3 regions of the Bacillus sp. FJAT-53060 genome follow, and region 2 is predicted to be linked to each of the others. Evidence: predicted binding sites of a transcription regulator. Region 2 holds the regulator's gene; each other region holds the start of a gene.

What was found. The regulator LexA, encoded in region 2, represses DNA repair genes until DNA is damaged. The targets are predictions, from matches to a motif close to CGAACATATGTTCG.
Region 1: the regulator LexA is predicted to act here: its motif matches at 2,321-2,334, upstream of WAX46_RS10380 (YolD-like family protein).
Region 3: the regulator LexA is predicted to act here: its motif matches at 1,822-1,835, upstream of recA (recombinase RecA).

What each region holds. Positions count from the first base shown of each region.
Region 1 covers NZ_JBAWSW010000025.1:10,085-15,609, forward strand. Annotated here, with positions in the region: partial or broken gene WAX46_RS10370 (IS1595 family transposase) at 1-5, shown strand, start outside; gene WAX46_RS10375 (Y-family DNA polymerase) at 696-1,964, opposite strand; gene WAX46_RS10380 (YolD-like family protein) at 1,957-2,286, opposite strand; gene WAX46_RS10385 (IS3 family transposase) at 2,869-3,102, opposite strand; partial or broken gene WAX46_RS10390 (DUF3967 domain-containing protein) at 4,003-4,089, shown strand; gene WAX46_RS10395 (hypothetical protein) at 4,259-4,621, opposite strand; gene WAX46_RS10400 (hypothetical protein) at 5,095-5,418, opposite strand.
Region 2 covers NZ_JBAWSW010000030.1:17,819-23,343, forward strand. Annotated here, with positions in the region: gene WAX46_RS11535 (hypothetical protein) at 1-518, shown strand, start outside; gene WAX46_RS11540 (hypothetical protein) at 576-908, opposite strand; gene WAX46_RS11545 (IseA DL-endopeptidase inhibitor family protein) at 1,020-1,562, opposite strand; gene WAX46_RS11550 (hypothetical protein) at 1,854-2,303, shown strand; gene lexA (transcriptional repressor LexA) at 2,349-2,969, opposite strand; gene yneA (cell division suppressor protein YneA) at 3,129-3,440, shown strand; gene WAX46_RS11565 (YneB family resolvase-like protein) at 3,458-4,105, shown strand; gene WAX46_RS11570 (DUF896 domain-containing protein) at 4,175-4,399, shown strand; gene tkt (transketolase) at 4,587-5,525, shown strand, end outside.
Region 3 covers NZ_JBAWSW010000001.1:82,161-87,685, forward strand. Annotated here, with positions in the region: gene rny (ribonuclease Y) at 1-404, opposite strand, end outside; gene recA (recombinase RecA) at 705-1,748, opposite strand; gene WAX46_RS00505 (competence/damage-inducible protein A) at 1,926-3,176, opposite strand; gene pgsA (CDP-diacylglycerol--glycerol-3-phosphate 3-phosphatidyltransferase) at 3,193-3,774, opposite strand; gene WAX46_RS00515 (helix-turn-helix domain-containing protein) at 3,848-4,747, opposite strand; gene WAX46_RS00520 (DUF3388 domain-containing protein) at 4,771-5,525, opposite strand, start outside.

The DNA of each region.
Region 1 (5,525 bases), on a different contig from region 2:
GTTACTGATGCAAGTATTGTGGGAAGAATTTTACTGATGTAACGAATAAGAATTATTTGAAGTCCATGGCACGTTGGCACAATGACATAATCAATTAATAGAAAAAACAGACTAGGCAGTCTGCTTTTTCTTGAATACTTTATCAATAACAAACATGAAAAGCGTGAATAATAGAGACAAAACTAACATGTCTAGTATCGTGACATCTGTGCTCTTTTTCATTGCAACGAACCACAGCAACTGTAGCACAAGTGATATTACAAAATAAGATATGTACTTAATACTGTTCATATTAATTTGTCCCCTCTACTTTTGGCTTATTTTCCAATACAGCGAACGCTGAACCAAGCAAGGCTTGCGTATAATAACGCCACCCTTGACTGCGTTTTTTCCAACGATTTTGATGATCTCAACAGCTAATTTACAGTCAGTTTTTGCATTCCACCTGTGATAAACCCAAGTCCAGTGATGTCAATAACCCTATCGATCATACATGATTTCCAGGGTGCTGTAGAGATTTCCCCAGTTGATCAGGATTGAAGAGGATGCATTAAGAATTACATAATCAATTTAATATAAATATATCTCATGATTAGCCAGGCGCTTGATAGGACAGATTGTACATTACCATGGTGTTAGCGCATCCTCACTTCTTTTTGATTCAATTGTATAACAAGGCCATTATGATTTCAACATCAGCTTCTATGTCCACCGGTTAAACCGGCTCTGTATAATGCCGTCCCACCTTTAGTGTATGAAACAGCCCTTAGAAGCGAATTTGAGCCATATTTATTTCTAATTCCGTCCATAACATAACCTAACTGTCTTTTTTTCTCTAACCCCTGTTCATCAAATAAAGTGAGTTGTTGATTGGAATCTTCCTCAATTTTGCTTAATGTGACAGAAATACTTCTGACTGTTTTGTGCTGATAAAACGTGTTAAACAATTCGATACATGTTTTGTATATATCCATTGTGATATTTGTTGGACTTTCAATTGTTTTACTTCTGTGAAATCCCCCACCAAAATCCTCTTTGCTGTATCCTATCCCTAAACTGATTGTCCTACCCACTTTGTTATGTTCTCTCGTTCTTTTTGCAACTTCTTCACATATTTCAAGGATAACGGCTTTTATTTCTTCTTTCTTTGTGTAGTCTCTGAGTAGAATTTGACTCTTTCCAAAGCTCACTTGTCCCTGCAACATCGGAGTGCCTATTTCAGATAAATCAATTCCCCAAGCGTGATGGTAAATTTGATTTCCCATTATCCCGAATTTCTTTTCTAGAGATTCAAGTGAATATCTAGCTAATGCACCGACTGTAAAAATCCCCATTCTGTTCAAGTTTCGTTCCATCCTCCCTCCTATTCCCCACATTTTAGAAATTGGTCTAACTGGCCAAAGCTTTGCTGGTATGTCCTCATATCTCCACCTAACAATTCCATTGGGTGCTTTTTTACTTTCTAAATCAAGAGCAAGCTTGCTTATTAACATGTTGTCACCGATTCCAATTGTACAAGGCAGCCCAAACTCTCTCATAAGGGCATCTTGTATATGTTCTGTAATTTCTTCAACACTTTTCCACATTCTCATAGCTCCATCAACCTTCAAAAAAGACTCATCGATTGAGTAAGTGTGAACATCACATTCTGGGACATATCGATAAAACAACTGTGTGATTTTCGTTGAAACATTTATAAACGTATCCATTTTAGGATTAACAATATGGATTCTTGGATCATTAGGAATTTCAAATAATCTTGATCCAGTCTTAATTTTGAAATCTTGTTTAAGTTTAGGGCTTGCTGCTAAGACAACACTCCCCTGCCTCTCTGTGTTACCTACAACAGCCAAATAACACTCAAGAGGATCTAAGCCCATCATAACTGCTGAGATTGATGCATAAAAAGATTTCATATCAACACAGAGTATCTTTTTCCGTGGAAACTTGGTGTAATCAATCATAAGAGACTCCCACTATATCATCAAAAATAATAAAGTGAGTTTCATGCGACAAATCCTTTATATGTAGCATTTTCTTCTCGTAGTTGATGTATTGAGTATGACCAATAAGATTATCTATTCTTCCTGAATTGTAGACAGAAAAGCTTACAGGCTTGTTAACACCCATAGCATAGGCAATGATCGATTCAAATTCTTCTATTTGTTGTTCATCTATAATTGGTTTATCTGTTTTTTGCGTTTCTGCTAAATCGTGTTTAAGTCGTGTAACATGCTCAGGCAACATCATAGCAGTCCATTTGATCGTTCCTCTGTCTCTAAGCATTTAATCACTCCTTTTCGAATGATTAAATAGTAACAGAACAAATGTTCCGTTTCAATGTGTTACAGAACTTTCGTTCAATGTAAATTATGGAAAATAAATACCCTCCTTTAATTCCTTTTATACTATGAAACTGCATGATATTGAGGCTTTCATCTTATGGAAATCATTACATAATTTGAGATATAATATTTTTATGTACTAGAAGGTGAAATCATTTTTAAAACAAAATTGTGCTTCTTTTTTATATTCTCTTAGGGATAATTACGCCAGAAAGGCTTCAAAAGGAGTTAGTTGGGCGATGATTACATTAGCAGGAAGCATCTGTGGCGGAGCTTGTAATGTAACAATGGGTACAGCTTGTGCGCCTTGCTTTTATGGCTTAACATTCTTATCAGGGTTTAACATAGGCGAATGTTTCGGGAAAAAATATTAATAGATAAGGAATAAATATGAAAACAGTGGAAAAATTCCATTGGGGCATTATCAGCAGGCATTCCCATACAGGGCACGCTCATGATAATGCCTTTTTTGATAACATATGAAATGTAGACCGATGTTTGATCACGATGAAGTATACAGTTTTCAAGCAGTGCCTGTAGCTGATTCAATGTATTTCAAGTGGCTTTGTTGAATACGTTGTACCGTTTTATGATTCATTTTTATTTCTTTTTGCAGTAGAGCCGTTCTTTTACGATAACCATACGTATATTGGTGTGACTCACAAAGAGATGAAATGAGGTCGATTAACACTTGTTGTTTTGTCGGATGACCTTGTTTTTTCCAACGATAAAATGTTGATTTAGCGACTTCAAACATCTTACAGAATGTACTTATACTTACTTTGATGAAACCGATGTTTCCCCATATGATGCGCTACCATTTCATCCAAACCCTTGTGTTCTATTCTTAATTTCTAGCTTATCCATGATTTCTTTTGTAACATTTAGCATTCCTCCTTTCTTTGAAATACTTCTTTTATTTAAAGTCACTTAACGGCAGACTACAGTGTCTTTGCCATTGTTTATTATACCTTTTTTATCCTTCGAAATTCTTCAAGCATTACTTTTAATATTTGAGCTGTTGCTATCCTTCTTTGGAATACTTCGTTATCGGTTGAAAAATATTCTTTTCGTGGTAATTTTACATAAAGAAACATCTTTACACAATGAAAATAACCTTAAATTTCCCATCATATTCCCAAATGAAAAACAAAAAATGGTAGCATGAAAATATATGGTAAGTGATTTTTATAAGTCAATACTACAACGTCTCTTATGATTCTTTATGAAACCATTTTTTCGACTCTCTTATGATTCCCCAAAATAGGAATCTGTATAGAAGTACAATTAGGATAAAAGTATAAACAAACTCAAAGGGAGAGAATGGTTCATAATCAATTATGTATGTATTAATAAAGATTAATATCAAAGAGAGCAATTCCATTAAAGAATCTATGAATCTGTTTTCTTTGTACACGTCCCTTGTCTTCTTGAAATTAAAGATATCTTTAATTTCCCCACTGGAAAGTCCTTTTATCAGACCTAAACCAATAAGATACACCCCAAAAGAAATCTCATAGGACAAATTAAAAATCTGTGTTAACACACAGTAAATTAAAGTGAATAAGAATAAATACATTTTATTACTCTCCTTAACCTCTTAAGTATTTATAAAACACACCATAAACAGCTAGAATGATTTGAAGAACAGCAAAAAAAGCGAGATGAAAATCTCATGCTCGCTTTGAAAGAATCCATTGAAACAAAAAAAGTGTTGACAATTTTGGAAATAGAACACACATGACAATATAGCTATTATTATTATTAACATTAAGCCAATCAAGGGAGAAGCAAAATAAGCAGTTGAGCCAGATGAATCAAAAAAGATTGTATAAATACTAATTGAAATAACTAACATAGAAATTAAAAGTAGAGATATTTTTAACAATCGCATATATATCCCTCCACTTAAATTATTGTGGTTTTATCCAATAAGGATACATTTTACCATTAATAGGATTTCTTAAAACTTTAACCTTAATCCCAGTACCGCCAGCATTTATAATAGCAGCCATCTTATTAGCTCTACAAGAATCAATATACACTGTACCTGCTACTCTGTTCCCATCATAACGATTGACTCCTCCACAGTTTTTCTTCTTCTTTGCCATTACAGTAATCTGCGGTTGAGATTTCGCTAAAAATGCATTTGCTTTATCATAAGCTTCTTTAGTTTCCATAACAAACGTTCGCGATAAACCGTCCTTTTCATTAAAAAGGACATTCTCCGCAACAGGAGATTCCGCTCTAACCTTTATACTCCCACCTATTGACATCCCTATGTAATCATCATCAGATGAATCCTATTAATTTTCTTCTTTAATATAACCAAGAAAGAACACTGATGTGGGTTCTATATTTGGAAATTTATTTTCAAAACATGTTTTTCTGTATTTAAATGCATTTTAAAAAAACACATCAATATCATTTTCCAATGATTCGATTTTTTCCGTAGCGCTCCTGAAGAAAACGCCAAGTTCGATTGAAAAAATGCCTTTTCACGCTCCGGCGAAAGCCCCGAATTTTTTGAGGGGCTGGCTGGAATCATGAACGAACAGCACCGGACGGCATCTTTCCGTTTCTGAAAACCACATGCAATGATCATCAAAGCACCTCCACAGTTAAGGAACACAGAAATGTTCCTCAAAACGAAACAATGAAAAATAAAAAATGCTTTCGGACACCGCAATCAAAAAGTATCAGCAAATTCAATGATATTCAGAAACAAAAAAACAGGCCTTCAGTCTGTTCACTTTAATATGTTGTTGATGAATTTAGTATGTAGATCATCAGCTTTATAAGACAATAAAACATCTTCAGCAACTTCATTAGTCAAGTGAGGAAGACCTTTTATTTCAGCAAGCTTTTTTCTAAAGTCTTCTTTGCTGACTTTAGACTTTTCCATAGTGATCTTCATGAAATAATCATCTAATTCAGAAATCTGCTTTTCAGTAAAACTATACTTTAGAAGAGCTAAATCTCTTGTTCTAAATTCAGGTGCTAAATGATCGTGCAAAGCCACAATCGCATTTTTCATGTGCATTAATTGACAATACAATTCTTCTTTACCCAAAATTCCTCCTCCCAATTAAAAGAATCACTGAGCAATACGATTTAAAATATATCGTATAATTTTTGTTATGACAGAGGTACACATACATAGAAAGGTGACAGTCACTA
Region 2 (5,525 bases):
ATGAAACAAAGGAAGGAAAAGGGTGGAAATGGGGAGACCGGTTCTTTTTTCGGCCAATGATGGGTTTTATGACTGCCTTTAGTTTTGGCGCATTAAAGACGTGGCTTGAAAAGGGCACGCATCCCCGTTTGCTGCTTGAGAGAACACTTGCCCATTACGGAATTTGTTTGTTGTTTGCTATCGTCTGGCTATGTCAAGCGATCATTCCTTTTTCACCTTCTGCTTTTGATCATAGCACCGGATTTCGATTGTTTTATGCGCTTTTAGGCGTATCATGGCTCATTCCTAAGCTTCCAAAGAAATATGTATTTGCTTTTCAAAGTATTTTTTTTCTCATCATGCTTTGTATAGGGATTCTATCCCCAGAAACGACCCTGCATGAGCCGCTTGTGATGAGTGCATTTTTGTTCTTGTCGATTGCGGGTATGATTAATTTAAAAGATTGTGTAGATGTGTTTTCCATCAAACGAAAAAGGGGAGGTAGACACGGTCGCTCATCATCAAGTAAAAGACGATAAGCTGCATCCGAAATTAAAAGAGCGGTAGGACAGACAACAGATAAATCCTTTGGAGAGTCAAATTAGTTGGATGCTGCCATTTGCCTTAGTTGGACTTTTAGGATGATCATAAAGTTGGTGGAGAGAGCGCATTTCAAAATTAAATGAGTGGAAACACACCTTATTTTGGACAGCATGGCTCATGCTTGCACCTCCAATTGCTGTACTGAGTGGCATAGGACCTAAAAAGATGATTGAGATATTTGCGGAAAATAAAGGAATGTCTACATATTTACTTCCATCAGCAATCGCAGTGACCTTTTGATAAGCATATGAAGTATGCAGCCTTCTAACTCCATTCGAATGGCCTCTACCTTTTATGTTGATGGGGTAACTAACTCTTTTTTTCATACAAAAACACCTCCAAATTGGTTTCAGGTATGCTATACCCGATGTTCAACTTAAAGGTGTTTTTATTTGTCTCACTTTATGGAGTCAGTCCCCACAGGCTTGGTTTTTTAATTAGATCACAGCGTCAATTTTAGTTACTTTCCAATTCTTTTGTACTTTCTCATAAGTTACAGTTCGTTTTACTTTGCGTCCATCAAGCGTTGGGACTGTGAACTCATATGTGTATATTGTATTTTTCTTAGAGACGAGTTTAGGTGATGCTTTTTCCCAATTGAGCATGTTGTCTCCGTCACCAACTGGTACAGCCATTTTGCCTTTATGAACAATGAATTGATAGTCTTTTAAACCATGAGTGATCGCATCTTTTGTGAAAACTTGAGATAGGTAGCTGTTTAGTTTTTTCTTTGTATCAAATGTTTTTGAAAGATAGTTGTAAGTCATGTCTTTATAAGTAAATGATTTTAATTTGTAATCTGAATGTTCATTAATTTTGTAGCCTGACATAGCACTCCAAAAGTGTTCTCTTGCATCAAGGGCAATATGTAACGCTTCTTTATTTGTCAAAGTGGAGGATTTTTTGGAAGCGGCCAGTGTCGTTGTTTGTAAAGAGATCATAAGCATAATAGTAGTTAATAAAACAAATAATTTTTTCAAGGCAATTGCCTCCTTTTCTAAATGAAAACTTCTTATGTTACAAATGTTACAATAATTACAGCAGGATTACAAGAGTTAAATCTAAATGTTTTTTATTTCTTTTCTTTCTGTCTATATAACGTTTGAGGGAGACAAAAAGTTTTCATTTTTTATTTTTTTTCCTCATTATTATTTAACCGTTCTATAGGAGAACAAAACGTCTTTTGAAAAATTTCTATTTGAAGACTCAACACTCTTTTTTAATTATTGAATATACTGTCGTGATGAATGTCTAAGAAAGTGGTGTTTAGTATGTATTATCCATATGAAGGTATGTGGAATGGGTACTCATACGATAGGCAGGTACAAAGCTTGCCGTCGCTTCCTATTCCTCAGGTTGGAGGATTTTCTGGCTTACCAATGGGAGGGGGAGCGACTGGGCCAAGGCAAGGTTCAGGCGCACAATCAGCCCCGCCCGCTCCGCCGCAGCATATTATATCCCAGTATCAGCAAGCAGTCTCTCAGCCTCAAAGTATGCTGCCACTTATTTCAGGGCAAAGTGTCAGTGGAGGTCAACAAACTGTTCAATTTGCAGCCGGGTGTAATAGACGATGGACCATTGTGTTCCTTAGAAACGGTCAAGTATTTCTAATGTATGTAATTTCATCACAGCCTTTTGGCCGTACAACGGGCTTTATATGGCCGTATTTTACATTTGGTTCCTTCCCAAGCTCAAGTATTCTTGCTTATTCTTGCTCATAAAAAAAAGCCGGTTCTCATCAGCAGTTGATGAAATACCGGCTTTTTTTAATGAATATTTCTAAATACACCAATTACTTTACCTAGTATACTTACATTCTGTAAAATAATCGATTCCATTGATGGGTTCTCTGGCTGTAATCTAAAGTGCGTATCTTCTTTATAAAAACGTTTCACTGTTGCTTCATCTTCCTCTGTCATAGCGACCACAATATCCCCATTGTTGGCGGTGCTTTGCTGACGCACAATGACATAGTCCTTGTCCAATATTCCTGCATCAATCATACTTTCTCCCATAATTTCAAGCATAAATACTTGTTCATCTGGCGCTGCAAAAGTTTCTGGAAGAGGGAAGTATTCTTCTACATTCTCAACAGCCGTGATAGGTAAACCCGCTGTGACTTTTCCAATGACTGGAACATTCATTACAGCATTCTTTGAAATATTCATTTCCTCTTCATCTAGTACTTCGATGGCTCTAGGCTTCGTCGGGTCTCTTCTGATTAAGCCCTTTGTTTCTAGTCTAGCTAAATGTCCATGGACGGTTGAACTAGATGCTAGACCGACAGCTTCACCAATTTCACGAACGGATGGGGGATAACCCTTGCTTTTTACTTCTTCTTTGATGAATTTCAGGATATCGAGTTGTCTTTTTGATAGCTTCGTCATCTTTTGCACCTCAAAACGTCAATTTTAAAGAAATTATAGCATGTTTTTCCTAACAGTACAAACATAGGTTCGAAAAAAGGTTTTGACAGAAACATCTGTTCGCATTTATAATAAGTGACAGGAAGAGCGAACGTATATTCTATTAGGAGAGATGATATTATGAGGTTAAAAGAATCGATTATTTTTATTGCACTATTCTCATTCATCGTTGGCATATTTCTTTCACTTATTGCAGCCACAAGCCATAATAATCCAAATCAATATGTTAAAATAGAGGTTCAATCAGGTGATACTCTTTGGGGGTTAGCTGATCAAGTAAACGATAGCAAATCAATCGATAAAAATGCGTTTATTGACTGGGTAACCGAACACAATGATCTTGCTTCAACTGAAATCCAGCCTGGAGACATCCTTGTGATACCTGTCAAAAAAGAGCATCCAGTCGTATATCAACTTGCAACAGTCCGGTAGAAAGGTTGATTAAAAACATGAACGCAATAATTTATGCGAGAGTGAGTACTGTCAAAGAAGAGCAGGAAACCTCACTGAAAAGACAAGAAGAAGAACTTCGAGCTTTAGCTGCTTTGTACAAGATGAATGTGGTCAAAGTCGTGAAAGAGAAAGCAAGTGGATACGAACTAGATCGTGATGGTGTTTTTGAGATGCTTGCTACGATGAAAGAAGAGTCAATAGATGCTGTTCTTATTCAAGATGAGACACGCCTTGGAAGAGGGCAAGCAAAAATTGGGCTTCTTCATTGTCTTTTTAAAGAGAAAGTAAAAGTGTATAGCGTTTTTCATAGAGGAGAGCTTGAGCTTTCAGAAGCTGATGAAATGGTCATTGAAATTGTAGGAATTGTAGAAGAGTATCAACGAAAAATTCATAACCTGAAAATAAAGCGGGGAATGAAAAAAGCTGTTGAGCGCGGGTATCAGCCTGAGCTGAATTTAAAACACCAGGATCAGGCGCCTGGTCGTGAGCGTATTGAAGTACCGATTTCAGAAATTGTTCGCTTAAGAAAAAACAACATGACGTTCGCCGAAATTGCAGAGACGCTTCAGGCACTTGGCTTTGACATCTCAAAGGCAACAGTGCATAGAAGGTATCAGGAATACGAAAAAGGTCTTTCTTCTTAAAGTGTGATTTGTTGTAAAAGTGAATGATATTTAGTAGTATGTAGAGAAAATGTTTTAAAGGAGTTTGTCATGATTTCTAAAGAACAGCTTGCAAGAATAAATGAGCTTTCAAAAAAGTCAAAAGAGAACGGTTTATCGGACGCAGAAAAAACAGAACAGAAGCATTTAAGAGAAGAATATTTAAAAGCTTTTCGTTCTTCTATGAAAAATACACTCAAAACCGTGAAAATCGTCGATCCTGAAGGAAACGATGTCACACCAGAAAAATTAAAAAGAGACCAGAATCTTCATTAAGGTCATGATTTCTTAATTTTTGAAAAGATGGGAAGAATATTCTCATCTCTTTTCATATTTGCATAAGTTTTTTGGTGATCGATAAACTAAATGAGACAAAATCCTTCTTTTTCAGCGTGAAATAGTTGTGAAAAAAGGACAGTAGATTTATGATAATGGTGTACACAAGATACGGAAGGGGATTTATATGGAAACGATTGAATTGAAATCTATAGCAACAATACGAACTCTCTCCATAGATGCAATTGAAAAAGCGAATTCCGGTCACCCTGGAATGCCAATGGGTGCTGCACCAATGGCTTATGCTTTATGGACGAATCACTTAAACGTAAGTCCGCAAAACCCAAATTGGTTTAACAGAGACCGTTTTGTTTTATCAGCGGGACATGGTTCTATGCTTTTATACAGCATGCTTCATTTAAGCGGATACAACCTTAGCATCGAAGATCTAAAACAATTCCGCCAATGGGGAAGCAAAACACCTGGACACCCAGAATTTGGACATACAGAAGGTGTAGATGCCACAACAGGTCCATTAGGACAAGGGATTGCCATGGCTGTAGGAATGGCACTTGCAGAAAGATATCTTGCAGAAACATATAATAAAGACAACTTTAACGTTGTGGATCACTATACATACAGCATTTGCGGAGATGGAGACTTAATGGAGGGAATTTCCTCTGAAGCTGCGTCACTTGCTGGTCATTTAGGCTTAGGCCGTTTAATTGTTCTTTATGATTCAAACGACATTTCTTTAGATGGCGATCTAGATCATTCATTCTCTGAAAATGTGAAAAATCGTTTTGAAGCCATGAATTGGGAAGTTCTTTACGTAAAAGACGGCAACAACATCGAAGAAGTGACTGCTGCGATTGAAAAAGCCAAAAAAAGCACGGACAAACCTACACTCATCGAAGTGAAAACGACCATCGGTTTTGGATCGCCAAACCGTGCTGGAACGTCTGGTGTGCATGGTGCACCGCTTGGCAGCGAGGAAGCAAAGCTGACGAAGGAAGCCTATTCTTGGACGTTTGAAGAGGATTTCCATGTACCTTCTGAAGTGTACGATCATTTCAAAACAGCAGTAAAAGACGCTGGTCAGAAAAAAGAAGCAGCGTGGAATGAG
Region 3 (5,525 bases), on a different contig from region 2:
TCATCCACTTTGCTTTCCATCTCTTCAATATGTTGTTGTCGTTCATTCAGAGAATGATCTCTCTTCTCCAACACGGACTCCCGTTTATCTAAAGATTCGTCCTTTCGATCAAGATTTTCCTCTTTTTGAAGTAAACGGTTTTCTTGTCTTTGAAGCTCATTACGTCTTTCACGAACTTCTTGCTCCGCCTCTAACCGAAACGAATGAATTTCATCTTTCGCTTCCAAGAGCGCTTCTTTCTTCAATGCTTCCGCATCACGCTTTGCATCCTCAACAATTTGTTCGGCCATGTTTCTTGCACCGGATATTTTTGCTTCTGCAATGGTTTTTCGAACAAAGTAGCCAACAACTAAACAGATTAGGCTCAGCAAAATGGAGATGATCGTAAACATCGTAGGCGACATATTTTCACCTCCTCTTGCTATGAACTTGGTTTTACAAATAAAGTGTCGGCATGTACATTGTTTTGTGTCTCAACATACAGGGCCTTCACAGGGAATGAGATCCTCACTGCCCTTGTCAAGTTTAAATTAGTTATCAATCATGTTAAGAAAAACAAGTGATACATTCCCATTGTAATTGTGTCGGAAATACTTGTCAAGCTAGTCAGACTGAGGCGTAAGTTGTTATTTCAAGCAAAGACAGAACTTTTGACCCACTAGCTGTCATGTAATTGTAAAAAAAAGACGCTTTTAAGCGTCTTTTTAGTCATTAAACTCCAATTCTTCTTGTCCTTCTTCTTCGGTCTGTTTCACTCCGTTTGTATTCAAACCATAGTACTCCCTGATTTGTTCTTGAATCATGAGAAGGATATCCTTGTTTTCCTTTAAGAACTGTTTCGCGTTTTCGCGACCTTGTCCAAGACGTTCCTCCTGGTAAGAATACCAAGCACCACTTTTTTGCACGATGTCTAGTTCGCTTCCAAGGTCGATGATTTCTCCCTCTTTCGAGATCCCTTCACCGTACATGATGTCTACTTCCGCAATACGGAATGGCGGTGCGACTTTGTTTTTCACGACTTTAATTCTCGTTTTATTTCCCATAATGTCATTGCCTTGTTTCAGCTGTTCAGCACGGCGAACTTCTAAGCGAACAGACGAATAGAACTTCAGTGCACGTCCACCAGGCGTTGTTTCAGGGTTACCGAACATGACCCCTACTTTTTCACGAATTTGATTAATAAAGATGGCAATTGTTTTCGATTTGTTGATAGCACCTGATAGTTTACGTAGTGCTTGAGACATCAAACGTGCTTGAAGACCAACGTGTGAATCCCCCATGTCTCCTTCAATCTCTGCTTTTGGTACAAGCGCAGCAACTGAGTCAATGACAACAATATCAACTGCACCACTGCGGACAAGAGCTTCTGCAATTTCAAGTGCTTGTTCTCCTGTATCTGGTTGAGAAAGTAACAACTCATCAATGTTAACACCTAGCTTTTGAGCGTAAACTGGATCTAGCGCATGCTCTGCATCGATAAATGCAGCTTGTCCTCCCTGCTGCTGAACCTCAGCAATTGCATGAAGTGCCACTGTCGTTTTACCAGAACTCTCTGGACCATACACTTCAATAATACGACCGCGAGGATATCCACCTATTCCAAGCGCAGTATCAAGTGCTAACGAACCACTAGGTACTGTTGAAATATGTGTATCTGTTTGCTCTCCTAGTTTCATAATAGAGCCTTTACCAAACTGTTTTTCTATTTGTTTAAGAGCCATATCTAAGGCTGCTTGACGATCACTCATTCTATTGTTTCCTCCTTTATCAATTCCACTATCTATACTATACCTTGTTTCACGTCATTTGCCAAGAAAAAAACGAACACATATTCGATTTTTCTTGGCAAATCATTTTAAAAAAAGAGCTGTTTCTATTAGAAAAAACGCTCTTTTCTAAAGGAGTAAACTTAACAAAAAACAAAATTAACTCTCTTTTAATAATTTGAGCAGGTGATGCAAACCATATTTGACAGCCCGTTTTCGAATGCCTGATCGACTGCCTGTAAACATCCATTCATACACGTCTGTCTGATCTTTTGTGGCTAGCCCAATAAATACTTTTCCGACTAGCTGTTCTTCTTGGGTAGCAGGTCCTGCCACACCAGTAAAGCTAATACCGATATCACTTCCTGTCAGCTTTCGAACGCCTTCAGCGAGCTCTAAAGCGCACTCTTTGCTGACAGCACCATGAGAAGACAACGTTTCCTCGCGGCAGCCTAGCACCTGCTGCTTGACTTGATTTGTGTAACAAACCACACTTCCGTTAAAAATCGACGATGCCCCTTCGAGATCTGTCAACCATTCAGAAAACATTCCGCCAGTCAAGCTTTCAGATGCTGCCACTGTTTTCCCATGTTCGTGCAAGGCCTTGGAAGCTTCACGGACAAGAGAAGTATCACCATATCCGTAGAAGTATTCCCCTACCCGCTCTAGAATTTGTGCTTCTGTTTCTTTTAAAAGACGTTCAGTCTCCTGTTCAACCTCGTGCTTGGCCGTTAGCCTTAGCGATACTTCACCGTCTGCTGCAAGCGGTGCAATTGTCGGATTGGTCTGAGCATCAATTATATCTTCAAGATCTGTTTCAAGCTGTGATTCACCTATCCCGAAGAAACGTAGAACGACAGACACAATTTTTTCCTTCAAGCCAAGTTTCTCAGAAATCAGCGGCTTCAATTCATTTTCAAACATCGGGTGTAGTTCACTTGGCGGACCAGGAAGCAGAATATAAAACGTATCTTCTTCTTGAATAAACATACCTGGTGCCATTCCGAACCGGTTCACCAGCACATCAGATCCCTCTAAAACGAGTGCCTGCTTGCGGTTGTTCGGAGACATGTCACGTCCTGTCTTTTGAAAGTAGTCTTGAATCGATTCAAACGCTTCTTCATTTAGCACAAGCTCTTTGCCAAGCGTATTGGCAATGGTTTCTTTTGTTAAATCATCTTTTGTTGGTCCGAGACCGCCTGAGAATATAATAAAATTAGATCTTTCTTGCGCCACTTGAATAGCCTGCTTTAAACGCTCCGAATTGTCACCAACTGCTGTGTGGTAATAAACATTCACACCAATTTCAGCTAGCTGTTTGCTGATGAATTGTGCATTCGTATTCGTAATTTGCCCTAGCAATAGTTCGGAACCGACTGCAATAATTTCTGCTTTTCTCTCTGACTTCAAAGCGTACACGTCCTTTTTAGTTAGAATTCTTTAAGGCTTCCCAGTTTTTCGCAAAGTAATCCCAGCCTGAGACAACAGTGAAGAACACCGCGACCCACATCGCAAGATCACCGAACGGGAATGATACAAGTTCAAACGGTAGGTTATGCAAAAGAAGTGCTGAAATCGCAATGATTTGCGCCCACGTCTTCACTTTTCCAAGCATATTTGCCGCTACCACTTCACCGCCTCCGGCTAAGACAAGCCTTAGACCTGTTACAGCAAATTCACGGCTAATGATCACAATCGCCATCCATGCCGGTGTGAGGTTGTATTGAACAAGTATAATTAAAGCAGCTGAAACAAGCAATTTATCTGCAAGCGGATCTAAAAATTTACCGAAATTCGTCACTTGGTTGAGCTTACGTGCATAGTAACCATCAATCCAGTCGGTTGTGGAAGCCACAATAAACAAGATCGCTCCGACAAGGTGAGTGACTTCGATGCTGACGTCACCAAAGCGTGCAACACCCCAGTCTAAAGGGGCAAGCATAATAATCATAAACACAGGAATCAAGGCGATCCTAGAAAGAGTAATTTTATTCGGTAAGTTAAACATGAAATCCAATCCTCCAATAAAGCATTTATTTATGTATATAATAGTAGGAACAAAAGAAAAGTCATCTACTTGCTTAAGATGACTTTTCCTTTCCTTTATTCACAATCACAATGTTTTGTGTCATGGTGTTCTTTGGGTCTAATTCGTACTTAAGCGTCTCGTCATTGACCTTGATATCAATTCCAGTGGCATTCCCGAGACGGATATCGACTTGAGAAAGCTCAGACAGGTCTGTTTGAAACGATTCGCCATCTTTTAGTTCACCCATCTTCAGCACTTTTCCAGATTCGTCTCTCACGCGCAGCCACGAAGCTTGTGTTGCAGAAATGGTTAACTCCATATCATCTGCACCTGACACCTCATACATTGTCGTGGACCCTTCTGTATTTGTCGCCTTCAAAGAAACAGCATCATCGTCTTTTGATGAATCGTCCTTTTTAGATGTTTTTTCTTTATCATCTGACGAAGCTTTTTCTTTTTTCTTTTGATCCTTTGCGAGTGATGAATCCTCAGACACTTCGTATTTTGATTCTGACTGCTGAGGAGCCGTCTGATTATTCTGCTGTCCGCTATCATGATTGACCGCTTGAACGATCACATAAATGATTGCGATCACCACAAGAATGCCTCCAATGACTAATATTGTTGGCAATAGCTCCAGCACCTTTGAGGCAGACTTTGGAAGCTCTCTTTGCGGCTTAATATTTGATAATTTATCAGAAACTTCATCATTATACGTGCTTGGTACATCTTTACGAAATTCTTGGAACAATTGTTCAGGATTCAGTCCAACGGCTTCGGCATATTGTTTAATAAACGCTCTGACGTAAAATTTACCTGGAATAATATCATAGTTTCCTTGTTCGATTGCTAGCAAATAGCGCTTTTGGATTTTGGTAGCCGTCTGAAGGTTCTCCAGCGACATCCCTTTTTCCTCTCTGGCCTCAATGAGCCGTTTTCCCAATTCAGTCAAAACAAACACCTACCATTACCATATTAAAAATCGAAGCCAGAAAAACCAGAATGATCAAACACTTGCGGTTCTTCAGCGTGGTCGTATGTAATTTCTTCATCTGAACTATTACGTAGTTCAATGATATAGTCGAAATCATCCATTGTATATTCTGAATTTTGAATAAAGATATCTGGATGCTCTACCACTTTTGTTGCAGGCAATCTCATAATTTCTCTTAAAAGCTGTAAGTGCTTCTCTGAACCTCTTCTTGTCGACACAATCCCATCAATAATAAAAACGTTATCTGGGCTATATTCATCAGCAATTAGCTGACTGCGAATGGTCTGTTTCAAAAGAGTAGATGAAACAAACAGCCATCTCTTACTTGCACATACACTAGAAGCAACAATTGATTCTGTCTTTCCAACACGTGGCATCCCGCGAATCCCAATCAATTTATGTCCTTCTTTTTTAAATAGTTCAGCCATAAAATCAACAAGAAGACCAAGCTCGTCCCTTTCAAAACGGAACGTCTTTTTGTCATCAGCATCTCTCTGTATATATCTTCCATGACGAACAGCTAAACGGTCACGAAGTTTTGGTTTTCTTAATTTTGTTACTTTTATCGTTTCCATTGTATTTAAAATTGATTCAAGTCGCTTAACTTGATCTGTGTGGTCACAACGTAGAAGCATTCCGCGTCTTGATACATCAACACCATTAATTGTCACAATATTAATTGAAAGCATCCCCATTAAAGAAGAAATGTCTCCTAAAAGTCCAGGACGGTTCACCT